Regions from separate parts of the Bacillus sp. JJ1566 genome, predicted to be linked through region 2. Evidence: riboswitches for the same ligand, from Rfam matches in the RefSeq annotation. Region 2 holds a riboswitch; each other region holds the start of a gene.
The links. A riboswitch is a leader RNA that binds a small molecule or an ion and turns the genes downstream of it on or off. The one in region 2 is predicted to bind S-adenosylmethionine.

Region 1 (3,161 bases), on a different contig from region 2:
TTAATGGCTACATCCCGAAATCTTTTCGCTGGTATTTCTTGGACAAAAGCATTAGAAGACAAAGGCGATCAAATACCTGCACTTGTTGAAAAAGGTAAAAAGCAATTTGTCGGAAAAGAAATTAAAGGAAAAACTTTAGGTGTTATTGGTTTAGGTGCAATTGGTGCGCTTGTCGCAAATGATGCGCTTGATCTAGATATGGATGTTATTGGATTTGATCCATTCATCTCTGTTGATACAGCTTGGAATTTATCACGTAATGTACAGCGTGCAATGTCAATTGAACAGCTGTTTGCGGAGTCTGACTATATTACCGTACACGTTCCATTAACCAAAGATACAAAAGAAATGTTTAATAAAGAAGCATTCAGCATAATGAAGCCGGGTGTTCACATTATTAACTTCTCACGTGGAGAGCTTGTCAACGAAATTGATATCGCGGTTGCTCTCGAAGATGGTATTGTAGGAAAGTATATGACCGACTTCCCTAATGAAAATGTTTTAAAAATGAAAAATACCATTTGCACACCACATCTTGGTGCTTCAACAAATGAATCAGAGGAAAATTGCGCGATTATGGCAGCTCGCCAAACGAGAGAATTTTTGCAAACAGGAAATATCAAAAACTCAGTGAACTTTCCAAATGCAGCTCTTCCTTATACAGGAAAAACTCGAGTAACAGCATTCCATAAAAATGTGCCAAACATGGTTGGTCAAATCACGTCAGCTATCTCAAACTATGAACTAAATATCGCTGACATGGTAAACAGAAGCCGCGGTGAATATGCCTATACAATGATTGACATTGATAATGAAGTTAACGGTGAAATCGTTCCTAGTATACTAGAAAAAATCAAGCAAATTAACGGAATTATTTCTGCACGTGTGATTTAAGATAATAAGTTTAATTTAGAAACAGCGGGCAATCTTTTGCTCATTTATTTATAAATTTTAGACAATTGCAACAAAAAACATTGACTTACCTTTAAATCCAGTTTACTATCAAAATATTAAATAAATTTAATAAAAATTCTCTTATTGAGAGTGGCTGAGGGACTGGCCCTGTGAAGCCCGGCAACCATTCATGTTTAATTAAAAAACATGAACAGGTGCTAAATCCTGCAAAATACAATGTATTTTGAAAAATGAGAGAGGTGCTACTTTTTAAGTATATCTATGCCTCTCTTTATGAGAGGCATTTTCTATTTTTTGATCATTTATTTTTATGAAGGAAAGGATGAAAAATATGTCCATAGCGATTGTTAAAGGAGCACCCGGTCATTATAGAATTGGTGAAGGGATCCTTAAGGAATTAGAAATCCTTTTATCTGAGCTTAAAGTTCAAAAAATGCATATAGTATGCGGTACAAAGGCTTGGAATGCAGTTCGCCCATACTTACCGGAGAAAATAACAAACTCCCATAGTTCTAATTTTACTTTTGTAGAAGGCCACTGCACATTACAGAAGGTTGAAAGTATTTCAGATCAGCTATCAGCGGATTCAGCTGAGGCAGTCATTGGTATCGGAGGCGGAACAGCCCTAGACATCGCCAAGGCTTCTGCAATAAAAGCAGGTATAAAATCCATTTTAATTCCGAGTATTGCATCAACCTGTGCGGCATGGACTCCTCTTAGTGTGTTCTATGACCAAAATGGAGTTTTCACACACTACACCGAATTCCCTCTTGCCAATACCCTAGTACTTATTGAACCTGCTGTAATTGCAAAAGCTCCAGTAAAGTACTTACGAGCTGGAATTGGCGATACGCTAGCGAAGTTTTATGAAGCAGAGGCATTAACTTCTTCATTTTTCAAAAATCAAGAACTACCGGTTTGGCTTAAGGTTTCACAATTCTCAGCCTCTATTTGCAGAGATGTTCTGCTAAAGGATGCCACAGCAGCTATCCAATCTGCTTCTAAAGGAATTGTCTCTGATGAACTGGTTAGAGTAATTGAGGCAATTATTATGACTGGTGGTATGGTAGGCGGCTTTGGAGAAAAAGCAGGAAGAGTAGCCGGCGCCCATTCTGTTCATAATGGTCTCACCGAAGCAACCGAAGCCAGAAGCTTTCTACACGGTGAGCTTGTTGCATATGGAATACTGGTCCAATTAGCCCTAGAGAACAAGCTGCAAGAGATTTTAAGACTGTCAAACTATTATCAGGAGTGGGGACTTCCAGTAAGCTTAGCAGACTTAACGATCAATCTGGAGGATCAAACTCTTTTAGATAAAATCGTTAGAAAAGCAACTCTTCCTCAGGAATCGATCCATTTCATGGAGATAAGTATTTCAGAAGAAGCACTCTTATCTGCCATACGTGAAGTAGAAAATCTTTATTTCAATAAAGTCCATTAATCAAAGTTCAATCAAAATACACAACGAAAAGAGGAAAAGACATGAAAAAGTGGTTATTAGCTAGTTTATTGGTTTTAGTTATTTCGGTTCTTGCAGCATGCGGTGGAAGCAGTGAGTCTAGTGGTTCAAAAGACGAAAAAGCTGAAGGTTTATACAGTGACGAAAAGCTAGTTATTGGTGTTACAGCAGGTCCTCACGAACAAATTCTTGAAAAAGTAAAAGAGCTTGCAGAGAAAGAAGACCTAAATATCGAAATCAAAGTCTTCACCGACTATGTTATGCCAAATATTGCCTTAGATGAAAAAGAGCTCGACTTAAACATTTTCCAAACTGAGCCGTACTTTAATGCATTTAAAGAAGACCGTAAATTGGACCTTATAAAATCATTCGACACTGTAACATTCCCAATGGGAGTTTATTCATTAACGGTAAAGGATGTAAGTGAGCTTAAAGATGGAGCTAAAATCGGTTTACCTAGTGACCCAACAAACAGCGGACGTGCACTCCTTCTATTTGAAAAAGCAGGCTTGATCAAATTAGACCCAGATACTGGAATCAACTCGACTGTTAAGGATATTGAGGAAAATAAAAATAATTACGAGTTCATTGAACTTGACTCTGCACAGATTGCACGTCAGCTAGAAGAACTTGATGCAGCAGCGATTAATACGAACTTTGCGATTGAAGCAGGATTTACACCTTCCGAGGATGCCATTTTTATCGAACCTAAGGATTCTCCATATGTAAACCATGCTGCCGTTAGAACTGAAAACAAAGATGATGAAATTATTACGAAATTAGCGGA
Region 2 (3,161 bases):
TATCGTCTTTTTTGTTGAAAGATTTTTGTTAAAAAATAGTAGAAAAATAACCTTTCAGGGTGTAAAATAAAAACCTGATAATTTTTCCAGTTTTAACTAATTAGACATCCATTTTGAAAAATCAGGAGGGACCAACGAACAAAAACCTATTAAATAATTGCTTTCTGTATTATATCAATCTATTTGTTTTAAAATTTAAACGATTGAAAAGGATTGATGAAGGTTGACAATGGATGCAACAAACGTAACTACTAATGAGCCAACGATTTTTAACCATATTGGCAATAAAATCACCACAGAGGATCGGGAAATAAAGATTGTTGCTAGGATGGATAAGCCATTAATCGTGATTTTAGGAAATGTGTTAAGTGATGAAGAATGCGATGAATTAATGAGGTTGTCAAAGGACAGAATGCATCGTTCTAAAATTAGCAATGCACAGGTGGATACGATGAGAACCAGTAGTAGTACATTTATAGAGGAAAGTGAAAATGTCATTGTTACGAGAATTGAAAAAAGAATTTCGCAGATTATGAATATACCAATGGAACATGGAGAAGGTCTTCAAATTCTAAATTACCAGATTGGGCAAGAATATAAAGCTCATTTTGACTTTTTCACTACTAATTATAAATTAAACAACCCTAGAATTAGTACGCTTGTCATGTATTTAAGCGATGTGGAGCAAGGTGGGGAAACGTATTTTCCTAATCTAAATTTTTCAGTATCTCCACAAAAAGGGATGGCAGTGTATTTTGAGTACTTTTATAATGATCCAGCTTTAAATGAGTTAACCTTACATGGTGGGGCACCTGTTATTGTTGGTGATAAGTGGGCTGCAACACAATGGATGAGAAGGAAAAGAGTTAAATAAAACATTTTTTAAGTGAGAAGCATTATTTTGCTTCTCATTTTTAATCTAAAGTATTAAAAACTGTATCTTTGATTTTTTATCCGTCAAGGATTCAGAGTGACAAAACCCTGTTTTCGAAATTATCCGATTTTTTCGTTGACAACCTATTGCCAATTCAAGTAAGCTAATATTATTCAATAATACTAAATTAAATACGATTTTCTCTTATCAAGAGTCGGGGGAGGAACCTGGTCCGTAGATCCCGCAGCAACCATTACGATGAATGTAATAAGGTGCTAATTCCAGCAAGCTTATGCTTGAAAGATGAGTGTGGATGTACATAGTGCCTCTTCCTCAACGGAAGGGGCTTTTTGAATTTCGTAGGCTTAATTCTATCGGAAATCTAGAGTACTCATTTTAAAAGGTGGGAAAATTTATCCGAAAAGTCGTATTTTATTTGGTGAAAAATAGTAAAGGGAGAGATTTACGATGACATTAACAAAAACAGATAGCTTGTACAAAAAAGAATATTTCGGTAGACTTCCAGAGTTGAAACAGTATGCACCAGAAACGTTTCAAGCGTTCATCAAGTTTGATAGTCAAGCATTAGCAGCAGGTAGACTTTCTGTAAAGCAAAAGGAACTAATTGCAGTAGCGGTAGCTCATATCACGGGTTGTCCATATTGCATTGATTTGCATGTTGGGAATGCGAAAAAGAATGACTCGACAAAAGAAGAAGTAGCAGAGGCTATTTTTGTGGCAACAGCATTGAAGGCAGGTTCTGCTTTAGCACATGGGGTGAATGCACTCAACGCCTATGATGGAAATGGCGATGAAGAGCTATATAAAGCAGCGTATTTTCCACGACTGAAGGAATTTGCTGAATTAAATGGTGATGCATTTAAAGCTTTTATTGATTTTGATACGAAATCTCTCAAAGCACAAAACTTAACAGAAAAGGATAAAGAACTAATTGCAGTGGCAAGTGCACATACAACCGGATGCGCATATTGTATTGACCTTCATACGAAAAACGCTAAAAAAGCGGGCGCCGATTTGGAAGAAATCACAGAAGCGATTTTCGTTGCAGTTGCTTTAAAAGCAGGATCTGCGTTGGCGCATAGTGTAAATGCACTTAATGCTTATGATGAGAAGTAATCGTAACACAAAAATTTCAAAATCCTATTGACAAAAAAATGAAAAAAACTTAAACTTAAAACAACTATTTTGTATAACAAGATAGTTGTTTTTTTAACTACTATCTTGTTTAGCCAACTACCTAAGAAAATCATTATTTTTTTGGTTTGCTATCTTGTATAACAAACTAGAGGAGGAAGTATAATGAAATGTCGATAAGAAGCCAATTATTAAAGGGAATTTTAGACGGATGTGTTTTAGCTGTGATTGAAAAAGAGCCGATTTATGGTTATGAGCTTTCACAAAAACTGCTGAATATTGGATTAGCTGATGTAAGTGAAGGAACAATTTATCCCATATTATTGCGGCTCCAGAAGAATGGGCTGATTCGGGGAGAAATGAGACCCTCTGAATCAGGACCAAATCGAAAATATTACTTTTTGACAGAAAAAGGGCATGAAGCAATAGAGGTCATTTCCGAAGAATGGGAACAAATTTCAAAACCAGTGAATGAATTACTGAAAGGAAGGTAAGGTTATGCTATCAGCGAAAAGTGAGGCATTTATAGACAATCTCAGAATGTACTTAATAATGTCTGGAAAAAATGATCAAGAAATCAACGAATTAATCGAGGAATTATCGGATCATCTCCTCGAAGTAGAGAAAAGCGGGAGGAGTATTAATGATATTATTGATCAAACACCTGAACAATATATGGCTTCCCTAAAGCAAGAGATGAAGACAGATTTTAAACAACTTGTAAGATTCCTTCCAGTCTATTTTCTTGGAGTGATTACCTATTTCCTTATTGGCCCTGCAATAAGAGGTGAGTTTGAACTAAACATTATACAAGTTATTGGAATACCAATTTTAGCTGTGTTGGGGCTTGCGATTTATGTTTACTTTTTACAGAATGCTGGTCGAAAGCAATTCTCCAAGAAGAAGTTTTTTATTGGGGGCATGATTGCGAGTGCGCTTGTAACAACGTTAGCCATTCTTATCATCGTTGTAAGTGGTATATTCGTTAAGCCGTTTTTTATAGGGGACACGACAGCAGAGGTTATTGTCATTCTGATTTGCAGTGTTTTTTTTATTGGAACAGCACTTTTGAGTAAAGCGTGGTTTCTCATTTGGATACCAGTCTTCCTAATTATTCCTGATCTTTTTACCC
Region 3 (3,161 bases), on a different contig from region 2:
GTTCATCGCTTATACCTCTTTGTATCCCCATAAATCGATTGCCTGTTTTAGCTCTGGGTTATTTTGAGCAAATTCCACAAGTGTCTTTCCCGAAAGGACTGCATCCACTGCCGTCTGAAACGCTTTTCCGCCACCAATGGCACCGGTTGGATGTCCATGAACACCACCACCTGCATTAATCACACTTTCTTTCCCAAAATCGTTGATAAGCAGTGGCACTAAGCCAGGATGTATGCCCGCTGACGGAACTGGAAATGACGGCTTAAATGATTCATCAGGTTTCGTTAATTCAGTTGCAATCGCCAATGTTTGTTCCCTTTCAAGTGCAACACTTCCATATGGTGAAGGGAACAAGACAAGATCTGCACCTGCATATCGTAATAATTTTCCAAGCAGTAATTGATTTGAAAACCCGTAAAATTCGGACGGTGTTAACGTACCACTTACTGCTGGGTGAGCCATAATCGGAACTGAAATTTCCGGATCCTCTGCTAAGCTTTGAAGAACATCAAGTCCATACGCAAATACATTAAACAATAACAGATCAGCGCCAAGCTTCACTGCCTTCCGTGCTTTTTCCTTTAATTCAAAGGTTCTACCAGTTAAGTTCACTGCGTAAAGAGCGCGATGTCCGGTTTCAGTATAAACTTCCTCAAGCACTTTTTTGCCTTCTGTAATTCGCGCTTCAAACGGAGTTAAAGGATTCTCAAAAAGGATTTCATCATCCTTGATGATATTCACACCACCAAGTGCCTGCTCACGAAGCTGCTCCTTAAGGTATTCAATATCCCTTCCAATTACCCCTTTAAAAATGCTCATCACAAGCGGCCTATCAAATACTCCTAGTTTTTCGCGGATACCATTGATCCCAAATTTTGGCCCTGGAAATGCGGCCTTCACTTCACTTGAAAACTCCAAATCTAGCAACTTTATCTCCCCGTCTAGCGAGAGCTTACCAAAGACAGTTGTTAAAATGGCTGGTAGATCTGGACTAAAATTTGCATATGGGTAGGCAATTTTAATAATGCCTTTTTTAGTTTGTTTCCCTAAATATTGACTTGCCCGATGGTCATCTTCATATTGCCGGGCACTTATGACTTTTCCCTTATGCTTTTTAAGTTGTTCCTGCTCAAGTTTTGGTAATGTCGTCCAAGAACCCACCGTTAATCCAAGTGCAATGCCTTCAGCTTTTTTCACCAAATTATCACTGTTGTCATGTACCAAATATGTAGCAATCACTTCACTCATGTTAAACCCTCATTTCTAAAAATGTTCCGAACAAGAAAAGTTCAAGGAGCCTGCCTATCGGCGACAAGCATAAGAAAAGCGCTGACAGAAGGCGCCTTTTGCCTTCTAGAACATAGAGCCGATGGCGCCTTAAACTAGACATAAAAAACGAAAAACCTCTTCATAAGAAGAGGTTAGCAAACTAACATCTTCTTATCTCTCAGCTCAACGCTGCAAGAATTAGCACCGTGCTTACACCATGTAAGTCGGTTGCCGGGCTTCATTGGGCTAGTCCCTCCACCTGCTCTTAATAAGAAAATAGATTTTATTTTACATGTTGAGTCTCAATTACAGAAAGCTCAACCTTTATTTAATTTTTACGACACTGAATTTAATTAGGATTATGACAGGAATTATTTTTCTTGTCAAACGTTTTTTAATTTTTGCAAATGATTGTTTATTTAAACAGATTCAATTTTTTGATTCGGTTTGCTGCTTCAACTAGTCGGTCTTCATCCGTTAAAAAGCCAACGCGAACATAGCGGTCACCATATTCACCAAAGCCGATTCCTGGCGCGACTGCAACATGGGCTTTTTCAAGTAAAAGATCTGCAAAGCTAACAGATGTATATCCTTCAGGTACTGGTAGCCATGCGAAAAAGGAGCCTGCAGGTGCTTGTACGTCCCAGCCGATGTCTTGAAGTGCACCAATGAAAGCGTTACGTCTTGATTCGTACCTGTCCACTAGTTCCTTTACACAGTCCTGTGACTCGGTTAGTGCTACTGCCGCCGCAGCTTGGATTGGGCTAAACAAACTTACATACATATGGTCTTGAATGAGATTTAGCGCTTCGATTACGCTAGGATTTCCAACCGCAAATCCAACTCTCCACCCTGCCATGTTATATGTCTTTGATAAAGTATAAATTTCAATCCCGATATCCTTGGCCCCGTCCAATTGTAAGAAACTGATTGGTTTTTTACCTTCAAATCCAATTGCACCATATGCAAAATCATGCACTACACAAATATCATGTTCTTTAGCAAAGGAGATTGTATCTTCAAAAAATTCCTTTGTTGCTACGGCCCCGGTTGGGTTATTTGGATAATTTAAAAACATGACCTTGGCTTTTTCAAGCTTTTCTGAATCAATTTGTGAGTAGTCGGGTAAAAAGGCATTTTCCTCTTTCAAAGGCATATACGCCATTTCTGCTCGAGCAAGCTCAACACCAGACCAATAATCGGGGTAACCAGGATCTGGAACCAATGCAACATCACCGGGATTTAACAGACATTGTGGGATCTCAACTAACCCTGCCTTACCGCCAAATAAAACGGCTACCTCTGTTTCTGGATCAAGTTCAACTCCGTATTCACGTTGATAAAATTCTGCTGCTGCTTTCTTTAAAAAAGAATGGCCGCGAAATGGAGAATATTTATGAAATTTCGGCTGATCTGCAGCATCCTTTAAAGCTTCTACGATATGTTGTGGAGTTGGTTGATCAGGATTTCCCTGCCCTAAATTTATGACATCGTGCCCCTGGGCAACGACATTGTTCACCTTTGTAACAAGGGATGCGAAAAACTGTTTTGGTAAATTTTGGAGAATTTTAGATTGTTCAAAATTTTTCATGTGTACACCTTCTTCAAAATACTTGAAATACTAGTCTAATATCATATATTGTTACTTGTAAAGTATCATTTCATAGGGAGGACCCAAATGAATCTAAAAATTGCATGTATTCAGTATGATATTCAATTCGGAAAACCGCAAGATAATTTTGACCTTATTTCTAAAGAAATCGAAAACACAATGACTCAGGATAATCCCGATATTATTGTCCTGCCAGAGCTTTGGACAACGGGATATGACTTAACGAGATTAGATGAAATTGCCGATGATAATGGTGACAAAACGAAAGCATTTATTAAAA
Region 4 (3,161 bases), on a different contig from region 2:
CGTCAATCTTTCTTCCTAGCATTTCTGCATACTCAGTTGCAGCCAGTGGAAGGAAAGGAGAGCCAAAGCAGGTTGAGAATGTTGCTTCTGGTGCTGTTACACCACGCTCTGTTCCTGCAAGCTTACTTGTGTAGCCACTTAAGAAATGATACATGGCTTGTTCTTTTGTTAGTTTACTAATTGGAGGGAGAACACCGAAAGCATCTGCTGTTAGGAATACAATTGTGTTCGGATGACCCGCAATACTTGGTACAATAATATTATCAATATTGTCAATTTGGTATGCTGCTCTTGTGTTTTCAGTCAATGCATTGTCATCATAATCTGCAATTCTTGATTCTTCATCTACTATTACATTTTCTAAAACAGAGCCGAAGCGAATAGCATCAAAAATTTGTGGCTCCTTCTCACGCGAAAGATTGATGGTTTTAGCATAGCAGCCACCTTCTATATTAAACACGCCAGAGCTAGCCCAACCGTGCTCATCATCTCCAATTAGTCGACGTTTTGGATCGGCAGAAAGAGTTGTTTTGCCTGTTCCAGACAGACCAAAGAAAAGTGCAACATCTCCTTCTTGACCTACGTTAGCGGAGCAGTGCATGGAGAGAATATTTTGCTCAGGCAGTACATAGTTCATTACAGAGAAAATCGATTTTTTAATCTCACCAGCATACTCAGTTCCTCCTATTAAAACTGTTCGTTTTTCGAAGGAAATAATGATGAAGGTTTCGGAGCGTGTGCCATCTACTTCAGGGTCTGCTTTGAAATTTGGTGCGCATATGACTGTGAATTCAGGTTGATGTGTTTTTAAATCCTCTTCAGTTGGTCGAACAAACATTTGTTGGGAAAATAAATTATGCCAAGCATATTCGTTAATCACTTGGATGGGCATACGTACTTTTTTATCGGCACCTGCATATCCATTGAATACATAAATTTCTTCTTTTTCTTTCAAGTATGAAAGCACCTTTGTGTAAAGGTTTTCAAATGTAGCTTCAGAAATTGGTTTGTTCACCTTACCCCAGTCAATTCTATCTTTAATAGATGCTTCTTCTACGATGTATTTGTCTTCTGGTGATCTTCCTGTGTATTTCCCTGTTGTTGCACATACAGCCCCAGTCGAAGTAAGGATTCCCTCTTGTCTTGCGAGTACTTTTTCAACTAAAATAGGAACAGATAGATTATGAAGTACGTTTTTTCCATTCACTAATTCCAATAGCTGCTCATTTGAAACTTCAACTGAATTCATGTAAAACCATCCTTTATCATTTTTTATATAATCAAATTTTACAATTAGTATAACACATTGAAAAAAATAGTCTATACTATTAAACGTATTTTACGTAATATATCTTAAAAAGTGCGTACATATTCAAAAATAGTCCTTTATAATACTTCCATTTTCGAAGATTGTCTGTTTCGTGAAAAAAGTGGACATACTTCGATATGATTTTTTTGAAATTATATTGACATGAAAAGGTTTACTGCGTTATGATAATTCATTGAACGGATACTCTCTTATCCCGAGCTGGCGGAGGGACAGGCCCAATGAAACCCGGCAACCATCACTTTTCTTATATATCAAATAAGTTTTTGTGGAACCTATACAAAGTAGGTCTCTCATTTGACAAAAAGTGATAAGGTGCTAACCTGAGCAAGGCATGACCTTGATCGATAAGAGTGAAAGGCGAGATAAATGATAATACCTTTCCTCAAATAAGTAGGGAAGGTTTTTTATTTCTTAAATGAGAACATTCATGGTTTCAAGCATGTTACTTAAAGCGTTTATATGTGTACATCACAGATAACTAGTCAATAAGGATAGAAAATCGTGAAGGTAACAATACTAAGGGAATGAGTACCGTATCAATGAATGTCAGAATTTGAGTATAATTGAATTCTGAATCGAAAAAGGAGGAAGCGTTTGTGACAACTAGACGCCGTTTATTTACTTCTGAGTCTGTTACGGAAGGACATCCAGATAAAATCTGTGACCAAATTTCAGATTCTATTTTAGATGCCATCTTAGCAAATGATGCAAATGCACGCGTAGCGTGTGAAACTTCTGTTACAACAGGTCTTGTACTTGTTGCGGGAGAGATTACAACCTCTACATATGTAGATATCCCAAAGATTGTCCGTGAAACGATTAAAGAGATTGGTTATACTCGTGCAAAATACGGATTTGACTACGAAACATGTGCTGTATTAACATCGATTGATGAGCAATCTCCAGACATTGCGATGGGGGTAGACCAAGCGTTAGAGGCTCGAGAAGGTCAAATGACAGACGAGCAAATTGAAGCGATTGGAGCAGGTGACCAAGGCTTAATGTTCGGTTATGCTTGTAATGAAACAAAAGAGTTAATGCCTTTACCGATTTCATTAGCTCATAAGCTATCACGTCGTTTAACAAAGGTTCGTAAAGATGAGATTCTTCCTTATTTACGTCCAGATGGTAAAACGCAAGTGACAGTTGAGTATGATGAGAACAATAATCCTGTTCGTATCGACACAATTGTTATTTCAACTCAGCACCATCCGGAAATCTCACTAGAACAAATTCAACGAAATCTTAAAGAACATGTCATCAATCCAGTTGTTCCAAGTGAACTAATTGATGAAAATACGAAATACTTTATTAACCCAACTGGCCGTTTTGTAATTGGTGGTCCACAAGGAGATGCTGGTTTAACTGGCCGTAAAATCATTGTTGATACGTACGGTGGTTATGCAAGACATGGCGGTGGCGCATTCTCTGGTAAGGATCCAACTAAGGTTGACCGTTCTGCTGCCTATGCTGCTCGTTATGTTGCGAAAAACCTTGTGGCAGCTGGATTAGCTGATAAATGTGAAGTACAGCTTGCATACGCAATCGGTGTTGCCCAACCAGTTTCTATTTCTGTTGACACTTTTGGTACAGGAACAGTATCTGAAGATGTTCTTGTAGAGCTAGTTCGTGATAATTTCGATTTACGTCCTGCTGGAATTATTAAGATGTTAGACCTTCGTCGTCCAATTTATAAGCAAACTGCTGCATATGGTCACTTTGGTAGAAACGATCTCGATGTACCATGGGAGCGTACTGACAAAGCAGAAACACTTAAATCACAAGCAAAATAAGATAAAAAAAGCTCGCCAATTTTGCGGGCTTTTTGTTC

Region 1: it holds a riboswitch for S-adenosylmethionine, as region 2 does, so the genes downstream of both, V7112_RS09455 (iron-containing alcohol dehydrogenase family protein) here and V7112_RS11705 (carboxymuconolactone decarboxylase family protein) in region 2, are expected to answer to the same signal.
Region 3: it holds a riboswitch for S-adenosylmethionine, as region 2 does, so the genes downstream of both, mtnW (2,3-diketo-5-methylthiopentyl-1-phosphate enolase) here and V7112_RS11705 (carboxymuconolactone decarboxylase family protein) in region 2, are expected to answer to the same signal.
Region 4: it holds a riboswitch for S-adenosylmethionine, as region 2 does, so the genes downstream of both, metK (methionine adenosyltransferase) here and V7112_RS11705 (carboxymuconolactone decarboxylase family protein) in region 2, are expected to answer to the same signal.

What each region holds. Positions count from the first base shown of each region.
Region 1 covers NZ_JBALOP010000018.1:60,197-63,357, forward strand. The annotation lists gene V7112_RS09450 (phosphoglycerate dehydrogenase) at 1-894, shown strand, start outside; SAM riboswitch class I at 1,033-1,152, shown strand; gene V7112_RS09455 (iron-containing alcohol dehydrogenase family protein) at 1,247-2,356, shown strand; gene V7112_RS09460 (MetQ/NlpA family ABC transporter substrate-binding protein) at 2,398-3,161, shown strand, end outside.
Region 2 covers NZ_JBALOP010000025.1:202,270-205,430, forward strand. The annotation lists gene V7112_RS11700 (2OG-Fe(II) oxygenase) at 230-874, shown strand; SAM riboswitch class I at 1,076-1,184, shown strand; gene V7112_RS11705 (carboxymuconolactone decarboxylase family protein) at 1,343-2,011, shown strand; gene V7112_RS11710 (PadR family transcriptional regulator) at 2,200-2,523, shown strand; gene V7112_RS11715 (HAAS domain-containing protein) at 2,528-3,161, shown strand, end outside.
Region 3 covers NZ_JBALOP010000057.1:6,099-9,259, forward strand. The annotation lists gene V7112_RS20290 (2-hydroxy-3-keto-5-methylthiopentenyl-1-phosphate phosphatase) at 1-6, opposite strand, end outside; gene mtnW (2,3-diketo-5-methylthiopentyl-1-phosphate enolase) at 10-1,248, opposite strand; SAM riboswitch class I at 1,438-1,544, opposite strand; gene V7112_RS20300 (pyridoxal phosphate-dependent aminotransferase) at 1,685-2,860, opposite strand; gene V7112_RS20305 (carbon-nitrogen family hydrolase) at 2,948-3,161, shown strand, end outside.
Region 4 covers NZ_JBALOP010000023.1:20,228-23,388, reverse strand. The annotation lists gene pckA (phosphoenolpyruvate carboxykinase (ATP)) at 1-1,249, opposite strand, end outside; SAM riboswitch class I at 1,516-1,681, shown strand; gene metK (methionine adenosyltransferase) at 1,927-3,123, shown strand.